One region of the Nocardioides sp. CCNWLW216 genome, then DNA from elsewhere that is predicted to be linked to it. Evidence: predicted binding sites of a transcription regulator. Region 1 holds the regulator's gene; each other region holds the start of a gene.

Region 1 (3,272 bases):
ACTCGACCACCGAAAGCCCGCGACACCACTCCTCCGTCACGGCCACTCGACCACCGAAAGCCCGCGACACCACTCCTCCGTCACGGCCACTCGACCACCGAAAGCCCGCGACACCGCTCCTCCTCGCGGGGGGTATCGAGACCAGGAACGCCGCAGGGGCGGGGCCACCTGGCCCCGCCCCTGTCTTCCCCGGCCCGTCAGCCGGGGTCGAGGCGGCTGACGAAGTCTGTGGTGGCGCTACTCGGTGGGGACCCGGAGCTGCTGGCCGGCCACGAGCACCGTGGAGTCGAGACCGTTGAGACGCTCGATGCGGGAGATCATCGAGCGGACCTGACCGTCCTCGGAGGCGTCGGCCGCGATCTCCCAGAGGGTGTCGCCCGTGCCGACCGTGACTACGGTCGTCGACTCGACCGCGCCGGGCTCCGGCGTGGCCACCGAGCCAGCAGCCAGGACCAGCCCGATCCCGAGCACCACCGCCAGGCCGAGCAGGAACACCACGAGCCGTCCGCGGCGGGTGAGCCGGAGCTCCCCGCGGGTCGTCGACAGGGTGCTCAGTCGGACGGGGCTCAGCTGGATCGTGCTCATTGGGACCTCCTGGGGAAGTGGCGGTCAGCCTCGGTGCCTGACCACAACCGCATGTCTAACGGCGGCCACCGACAGTCCGGTGCGGGCCAGCTGGTCGATCAGACGTTCGATCGAACATGTGTACGAGGCTAGAGCAGGTGTTCGAACGAAATCAAGGGCTCGACGAACATTTGTTCGAACATGGTCGGCCCGACACGCCGTTCGAACACGTGTTTGAAGCGGGGCGGTCGGATCGGTACGGTGTGGCCCACGAGCATCCCGGCGAAAGGCGTCACCATGGCCAGCAAGAAGAACGTCAGCGAGCTGCCCGACGGGCCGCCGGACGCGACGGGCCTGACCCCGCGTCAGCAGCGCGTGCTCGCCCACATCAAGGACAGCATCGAGAAGCGCGGCTACCCGCCGAGCATGCGCGAGATCGGCGACGCCGTCGGCCTCACGAGCTCCTCGAGCGTGGCTCACCAGCTGAAGTCCCTCGAGGAGAAGGGCTTCCTCAAGCGTGACCCGCACCGACCGCGGGCGCTGGAGGTCTTCCTGCCCGAGGTGATGGCCGCCCGCCGCACGCTCTCCAGCGCCGAGGAGACGTCGTACGACGAGACCGGCCTCGGCGACTCCGCCCCGACCCCGGCCAACGTGCCCCTGCTCGGCCGGATCGCCGCCGGCGGTCCGATCCTCGCCGAGGAGCGCTACGAGGAGGTGTTCCCGCTCCCCCGCCAACTGGTCGGCGAGGGCGAGCTCTTCCTGCTGGAAGTCGCCGGCGACTCGATGGTCGACGCCGCCATCTGCGACGGCGACTACGTCGTGATCCGCAAGGAGCAGACCGCGGAGAACGGTGACATCGTCGCCGCCCTGCTCGACGGCGAGGCCACCGTGAAGACCTTCAAGCGCAAGGACGGGCAGGTCTGGCTGATGCCCCACAACGAGGCCTACGACCCGATCGACGGCACCCACGCGACGATCCTCGGCAAGGTCACGGCGGTGCTGCGACGAGTCTGATCCGGGTGGGTGGGCGTGCGAGGATGGCGCGTCCGCCCTCCCCTTGGATGGAGATCTCGTTGCGCGCTCGTCACCGTTCGCTGCTCGCCACCGTCGGCGCCGTCGCCGTCGCCGCCGCCCTGTTGAGCCCTCCCGGGGCTGCGCGCGCGGCTGACGACCCCGCCGTCGTGCCGATCACCGAACCGACCGGGGCAGCCGACGCCACTGCCCGCGCCGTCGAGGTGCTCGAGCAGGCCGACGAGATCGTGAGCGGTGAGGTCGACGGCCGGGACGCGAGCCTGGCTCTGCTGGAGCTGGCCCGCACACGCTCGGCCCTCCCCGCCGCACGCCGCGCGGAGGCCGATCGGATCCTGGCCCGTCCGACCGACACCCCGGACACCGACGCCGGCGGCCGGTTCGGCTACGCCGCCAACGCACTCCCGACCCAGGCCTGCCAGGGCGGCTTCTGCGTGCACTGGGCCCGCGCCACCTCCGACGCCCCGGACCTGACCGACGCCGACGCCAACGGCCGGCCCGACTACGTCGACCGGGTCTTCGCGACGCTGCTGAAGGTCAGTGGCACCTACGTCGCCGCCGGCTACCGCAAGCCGGTCTCCGACCGGACCCGCGGTGGCGGGACCAACCAGTTCGACGTCTACCTCGTCGACACCGGCCGCGAGGGCCTCTACGGCTACTGCGTCCCCGAGGGCGTGACGTCCAGCACCCAGCGCAGCGCTCAGGCCTACTGCTCGCTCGACAACGACTTCGCCAGCAAGCAGTTCCCGGCCAACACCCCGGTCCACAACCTGCAGGTCACCACGGCCCACGAGTACTTCCACGCCGTCCAGTTCGCCTACGACATCACCGACGACCTCTGGTTCCTCGAGTCGACGGCGACCTGGGCCGAGGACGAGGTGTACGACGCCGTCAACGACAACATCCAGTACCTCCGCAACAGCCCGATGTCGCAGCCGCGCACCCCGATCGACAAGGGCCAGGACCTGCGCGTCTACGGCAGCTGGATCTTCTTCCGCTACCTCAGCGAGCTGGAGCCGGGCTCGCGCGGCGGGATGCCGACCATCGTCCGGGACATCCTGACCAAGGCCGCCGGACCGGCGTACTCGCTGCAGGCGGTGCGAGCGGTGCTGAAGGAGCGTGGTCGGTCGATGACGGCCACGGTCGCCCGCTTCTCGGCGGCCAACCGGCACCCGGCCCGCAGCTACCGCGAGGGCGCCCGCTACCCCGTGACCCGGCCCGAGGGCACCGCGCGCGTCGCCCGCAACCAGCTCCGCCGCGCGTCGCTGAAGCTGAACCACCTCAGCAGCGGCACCGTGCGCTACCGGCCCGGCAAGCGGACCAACCGGGCGAGCACCCGGCTGCGGATCGCGGTCGACCTCCCCCGCCGGACCCGGCCGACCGCCGCCGTGGTCACGGTGCGCCGGGAGTCGGGCAAGATCTCCTCTCGCCTGGTGCGCCTCCGGCCCTCCGGGGCCGGCCTCCTGAGCGTCCCCTTCGTCGACGGCCGGATCGCCTACGTCGACGTCACCCTCGTCAACGCCGGCACCCGCTACGCGTGCGGCCGCGGCACGGTCTACTCCTGCCAGGGCCGTTCGCTCGACGACGGCCTGCGGCTGCGGGTGCGGGTGCGCGCCGTCACCCGCTGAGCGGCTGCCGGATGAACAACGCGTGACGTCCGCGGTCAGGGCGTCACGCGG
Region 2 (3,272 bases), on a different contig from region 1:
CCAGATGAAGGTGGTGTCGTCGACCTTGTCGTAGCGCCAGCGCGTGTGGGTCTTGGCGCGGTGATGTCGTCGACAGAGTGGGGCGATGTTGCAGTCGCACGTGGCGCCGCCGTTCGAGGCGGGGTCGCTGTGGTCGTGGTCGCAGGACCTGGCCCTGCGTCGGCACCACGGGAAGACGCAGGAGTGTTGAAGCAGGGCCTGGCGTTCTTTGAGCCGGTCGGGGACCTCGTAGGCGTCCACGTGGACGTGGTCGGCCAGGTCGATCACGGGCTTGATGACGACCTGGCTGTCTCCGTCCTGACACCAGCCCTTCACCTGCTCCACCGAGATCATCGACCGGGTGTTCTCGACCCGCGCGATCGCGGCGTCCGCGAGGTGCACGTGCACGACGACCTGGCGGGGTCGCTTCCGGTCGGGGTCGGGCTCGGCGTTGAGGTCGAGGGTGAGCTGGCGTCGGGCGAGGTCACCGACCGCGATGGACCGGCGTACGTCGAGCGACAGCCCGTCGGCGATGGTGCCGAGGTGGGTCGCACCCCGAGCGACCGCGTCCTCCAGATCCAGTGCGTCGACCAGATCCAGGGTTCCGCGGACCTCGACGTGGCCGTCGTAGGAGACCTGCTGGACCTCGATGTCGAAGTGCCGCACCTCGGCCGCATCCCGCGCCCGCTGGGCCGCGGCCTCGGGGTCGAAACGGGTCCGCGCTTCTTCGATGGTGCGGTCGAGTTGGGCGATGGAGATCTTGTGCGCGGTTGCGGCGACGTGGGTGTCGACGAACTCGGCGCCGTCCTCAGGGAGGTCGATGGTCTCCGCGGCGATCCGGCGGGCCTTCCAGACCGGGAGGTCGAGGGACTGGACGCGTTCGTAGACCCTGGGGAGGCGGTGGGCGAGCTCGACGGCGTGGCCGAGGTAGATCCGCCCCGAGTCCGACGACATCCCCAGCGCAGCGGAGAACTCCAACACCGAGAACTCAGCGATGAGGGGTGCGCCGGGGCCCGCGATGGCCATCTCGTCCTCGCAGCCGGGGATCCACACCGCGGCGGCATCGTGCAGGGAGTCGGTGGAGTGCATGCCCGCCCAGGTGACAGCGGCGGCGAGCTGGTCGGCCTCGGCCTGGAGCTGCACGGTGCGTCGGGCGCGCACGAAGGCGAGCACCGCGGGTACGGTGTCGCAGTCGTCGAGGTCCCGAGCCATGCCTTCATTCTAGTCGAACAGGTAATCGAATGTGGGGGTTGTTCACAGCCTTGTTCGAACGGTCGACCCGAAGAGTCCGAAAGCTAGAAGCAGGCTCGTGATGGCCCTTGATCACAGTGGACGGTGAGCCCCCTTGTCTCTGTAAAAAGTCTTTGAACCGACCTGGTGCACCGAGCAGACGCCTCGGCAGGGACCGGCCTACCGCGAGGTCGCTTGTTGGTTGCGGGGGTCTCGACGGGCGTTCAGGACTTCGTCCTTCACTGCTCGACCACCGGAGGCAGGGACCGGCGGCGGGGGCCGACCTGCCGGAGGTTGCTTGTTGGTTGCGGGGGTCTCGACGGGCGTTCAGGACTTCGTCCTTCACTGCTCGACCACCGGAGGGAACCACCGGAGGGGAAGTGCTGGAGGGGACTGCTGGGGCGGATGCGGTGATCGGGGGCGGGGGAGGGATAGCCTGGCTCCCATGACGTCCGGCACCACCTCCGCGCCCGAGGCGCCCTTCGGTCACGTGCTCACGGCGATGGCCACCGCCTTCCACGACGACGGTTCCGTGGACCTCGACGCGACCGCGCGGATCGCGCGGCACCTCGTGGCGCACGGCAACGACGGGCTCGTCGTGTCGGGCACCACCGGGGAGTCGCCGACGACGACGACGGACGAGGACGGCGAGGTTCTGGCGGCCGTGCGCGACGCGGTCGGTGGCGACATCACGTTGGTGGCCGGCATCGGTACCAACGACACCCGCACGTCCACGCTGCTGGCCCAGCAGGCCCGCAAGAACGGCGCGGACGGCGTACTCCTCGTGACGCCGTACTACAACAAGCCCGGCCAGCGGGGCATCCTCGAGCACTTCCGCCAGGTGGTGGACGCGGCCGAGCTCCCCGTCATGCTGTACGACGTCCCGGGCCGTACCGGCTCGACCATCGCGCTGGAGACCTACGAGCAGGCCATCTCCTGGGAGCAGGTCGTCGCGGTCAAGGACGCGGTCGGCGACTTCGCACGCGGGGTGCGGATCCGCGAGCTGGGCTACGCGGTCTACTCCGGCGACGACGAGGCCAACCTCGGCTGGCTCGCGCACGGTGCCGTCGGGTTCGTCAGCGTCGTCGGCCACGTCGCCGGCGACCAGCTGAAGGCGATGGCCGACTCCTACTGGGCGGGCGACCACGTCGCTGCCCTCGACATCTTCACGCGCCTGCTCCCCGCGATCGACGCCGTCATGGGCGTCGCCAACTACGGAGCCACCACCGCCAAGGCCGGGCTCCAGATCCTCGGGGTGCTCGACAACCGCAACGTCCGGTCGCCGCTCGCGGCCCTGGACGACGCGGAGGTCGCCGCTCTGAGGGAGGGGCTGACGGCCGCCGGCCTCTTGTAAAGGACGTCCTGTGAGTCACCCTCATCCCGAGCTCTCCACGCCGCCGGCACTGCCGAAGGGAGGGCTTCGGGTCACCGCCTTCGGCGGGCTCGGCGAGGTCGGTCGGAACATGACCGCCTTCGAGTACGACGGCCGCATCCTCATCGTCGACTGCGGCGTGCTCTTCCCCGAGGACCACCAGCCCGGTGTCGACCTGATCCTGCCGGACTGGAGCTCGATCCGGGACCGGCTCGACGACGTCGAGGCCCTGGTGCTGACCCACGGGCACGAGGACCACATCGGTGCGACGCCGTACCTCCTGCGCGAGCGGCAGGACATCCCGCTCGTCGGGTCCGAGCTGACCCTGGCGCTGCTCGACAGCAAGCTGCGCGAGCACCGGCTGCGCGAGACCGTGCACCACAAGGTCAAGGAGGGCCAGAAGCTCACCTTCGGGCCGTTCGACCTGGAGTTCGTCGCGGTCAACCACTCCATCCCGGACGCGCTCGCCGTGGCGATCCGCACCGGCGCCGGGATGGTGCTGCACACCGGCGACTTCAAGATGGACCAGCTGCCGCTCGACGGCCGGATCACCGACCTGCGCGCGTTCGCGAGGCTGGGGGAGGAGGGCGTCGACCTCTTCCTGACCGACTCGACCAACGCCGAGACGCCGGGCTTCACCCCGTCGGAGAAGAAGATCACGCCGGTCATCGACCAGGTCTTCCGCGAGTCC
Region 3 (3,272 bases), on a different contig from region 1:
CCACCTACGGCGGAGACAGCGTCGGGCGGGTCGGCGACTTCCTCGTCGACGGGCTACCCGACGTGGGGTCCGGCATCGAGAAGATCGAGGTCGACGTGCTCCTGCGCAGCGAGCCTCGCGCTCCTCGTGATCGTGCCGTCGAGGACATGCCGAGCGAGGAGATCGATGCCCTCCTGAACCTGATCTCGGGGGGCCAGGCGATCGGCCCGGACCACCCCGAGTGGAGCCGGGATCACGACGAGCGGCGCTCGAAAGGCCCGTCGCTGACCTTTCGCCGGGCGGCGCGCCGGGTGTCCGTGCGCATCGTCAGCGACCTCTCCGAGCTGGACGTCTACGGCACCGTGGACGTGACTCCCGAGCTCTTCGCGTCGGCAGCCCGCGAGGTCGTCGCCGGGCTCGAAGTCCTTCCACGACGGATCAAGCCGGACGATGACGTCGACGCGCGAACGTTCCTGTCCTTCGTGCGCGCGCGGCTCGACGATCTCCCCCGAACCCAGGACGAGCTGGATCTCGTGCTCGAACAGCTCCATGCGGCCGCCATCCGACGCTGGGACGCGATGGATGGCTGGGAGCGGCTGGACGTCGACTGGTCGGTGTTTGCCGCAGATGCACGTGAACGACTCCCCGACCCCTTCTTCTTCGATCCGGCCGACGACGAGGCCCCCCACGGGAACGACACCGGCGCCGATCTCCTCGTCACCTACCTGGACGAGCTCCCCGGCGACGGAATGGCCTTCGTCGATGCCTATGTGGTGGACATGGGCTGCGAGTCGTTGAGCGATGTCGCCGACATCGACACCTGGGAGCACGACGAACTGGTGATCGCCGCCGCGTTCGCCGAGATCATGGTGCGCGGCAGCACGTCCGCAGCGCTCGCCAACCTGGCGCTGCAAGCGCTCGACCGACGCCAGACTGAAGCCCCGAGCCCACGAAACGAGCAGCTGCGGCAGGCATTGACCTGACAGTGGTTGAGGACGTCGTCTGAAACCGGACGACGTGGTCGACACGGCCGGCCGCCCGCCTCGCCATGAATGGTCGTCACCAGCACCGCGGATCGTCGTCGGCAGGAGCCGACGTTCTCAGGCTTCGATCACCAACGAATCTGAGCCGTGCTGGAAGCCAGCGACGATCACCGTGCTGCGGAGCGATCTCCCGAAGCGCCCCGAACTCCTGCCAGAATCGCGGGTTGTCGCGAGCATCCTCGCTGACCGACCGGGAAGGTTGCGGAGCCAAGAACAACGTGGGCTCGTCGGCGGCCATGGATCGCACTGCGTCAGCCGAGACCAGGGGCTTGACCTCCTGGTCGCGGCAGGCCGCGTCGATGTCGATGCCACCCTTCCCCACACGAGGGCCCCTTCAACTTCTCTGAGTTGCTCAGGGGTGGGCACCCGACCTCGCTACCCAGGATGCGTCCGCTCGTCGGCAGGACCGCGCAGTCGGCGGCCGGTCCGGGAGCGCAGCAGCCATTCAAGCGAGATGGTCGGGCGGAGTCAGTCGCCCGCGGAGCGCAAGCAACGGTGCCGCCCACCCTCCGCGGCAGATCTGAGCATCTGCAGCCACCCTCGACGCGAAAAGAGATGACCGCTGGACGCTTGCCGCGCGTTCGCGTCACGGCTTGACTTCGAACATACATTCGACCATACTGGTGTGGTCATCTCGTGGAGCTCTCGGAGGCTCGCATGGACCACCCCCACCCGATCAGGGTTGCTGCCCGCGAGATCGACCATGCGCTGAAGACGGTCGCTGACGTGAACCCGTCGTTCATGACCACGCCCGACAAGGCCGCTGCGTTGCGCGAGCTCGCGGTGTTGGAGGCGCGGGTGGGTGAGCTGCGGCTGCGGGTCGCGGCGGACGCCTGCGACGTGGCCGAGGAGCACGGGGCGCGTGACGTCGGGGCCTGGACGGCGCACGCCGTACGACGCCGGCGGGCGGACTGTGCGCGCGAGCTGCGGCTCGCGCTGGCGCTGGCCGACCGGCCGGTGCTCGCGGCCGCGGTGCGTGAGGGGGCGGTGAACCTCGACCAGGCCCACGTGATCGCCGACGCCCTCGCCGCGCTGCCGGGTGACGTCGACGTCGAGGTGGTCGACCGGGCCGAGGTCGCGCTGGTGGGCTACGCCGCGGACTTCGACCCCACCGAGCTCCACCGCCTCGGTCGCCGCATCCTGGACGTGGTCGCGCCCGAGGTCGCCGAGGCCGTCGAGGCGCGGCACCTGGCCGACCTCGAAGCCTCCGCCCGGCAGCGGATGCGCCTCGGGCTCCGCGCCTGCGGGGACGGGACCACCCGCATCAGTGGGCTGATCCCGGACACCTCCGCGGCCCGACTCGCCACCTACCTGCACGCGTTCACCAACCCCCGACGTGAAGCCGACCCCACGGCGGTTGAGGTGCGAGCGGAGCGAGCCTCGAAACCCGGCGAGCCGCACGACCGCCGCACCCCCTACGGACGCCAAGCAGCCGCCGCGTTCTGCCAGCTCCTCGAAGCCGTCGACCCCGGGCGGCTCCCCTTGCACGGCGGGGACGCCACCACGCTGGTCGTGACCATGACCCTGGAGTCTCTGCAGTCGAAGCTGGGGACGGCGACGATGGGCAACCCCGGCCCCGGTGACAGCCTCGACCGAATCACCGCCGGCCAAGCACGCCGGCTGGCCTGCACCGCAGGCCTCGTCCCCGCCGTCCTCGGAGCGAAGTCCGAAGTCCTCGACCTCGGCCGTTCTCAGCGGCTCTACAGCCGGTCCCAACGCCGGGCGATGGGACTCCGGGACCGTGAGTGCCGCGCCGAGGGGTGCCACATCCCGGCGCCCTGGTGCGAAGCGCACCACCTCACACCGTGGTCCGCGGGCGGGCGAACCGACCTCGACGACGGGGTGCTGCTCTGCAGCCGACATCACCACCACGTGCATGACGCTGGCTACGACGTCGAGCAGCTGGCCGACGGGGGCATTCGGTTCCACCGGCGGGTCTAGCGGAGTGGTCGAGGTGGGCGGTCGGGTGCGGGGGTTTCGACACGGTCGCTAGCGCGACCTGCTCAACCAACGGTGGCCGCGCGACCTGCTCAACCAACGGGGGCGCGCGACCTGCTTAACCACCGGGGGGCGGGTTCACCCCTGGGGGTGCTCAGGTCGGGGCGGCCGAGGCCGATGGGGTCCGTTGCACGCCATCAGCCACGGAGGGCACCCATGACGAGCAACCTGCTGACCGAGCGCCGGCGGCCGAAGAAGAAGCGGAAGCGGAAGAAGGACGAGGGCAGGAAGCCCGCCAAGTCCAAGAAGCCG

Evidence for each region. The regulator LexA, encoded in region 1, represses DNA repair genes until DNA is damaged. The targets are predictions, from matches to a motif close to TCGAACANNTGTTCGA.
Region 2: V7S47_RS16580 (HNH endonuclease signature motif containing protein) is a predicted target of LexA. The motif match lies at 1,205-1,220, and genes of this name have one in related genera.
Region 3: V7S47_RS00150 (HNH endonuclease signature motif containing protein) is a predicted target of LexA. The motif match lies at 1,622-1,637, and genes of this name have one in related genera.

The regions. Positions count from the first base shown of each region.
Region 1 covers NZ_JBBBBJ010000018.1:7-3,278, forward strand. Annotated here, with positions in the region: gene V7S47_RS25190 (LysM peptidoglycan-binding domain-containing protein) at 238-585, opposite strand; gene lexA (transcriptional repressor LexA) at 862-1,578, shown strand; gene V7S47_RS25200 (MXAN_6640 family putative metalloprotease) at 1,638-3,221, shown strand.
Region 2 covers NZ_JBBBBJ010000007.1:68,700-71,971, forward strand. Annotated here, with positions in the region: gene V7S47_RS16580 (HNH endonuclease signature motif containing protein) at 1-1,191, opposite strand, end outside; gene dapA (4-hydroxy-tetrahydrodipicolinate synthase) at 1,655-2,563, shown strand; gene V7S47_RS16590 (ribonuclease J) at 2,574-3,272, shown strand, end outside.
Region 3 covers NZ_JBBBBJ010000001.1:44,354-47,625, reverse strand. Annotated here, with positions in the region: gene V7S47_RS00155 (hypothetical protein) at 1-962, shown strand, start outside; gene V7S47_RS00150 (HNH endonuclease signature motif containing protein) at 1,680-2,963, shown strand; gene V7S47_RS00145 (DUF1800 domain-containing protein) at 3,177-3,272, shown strand, end outside.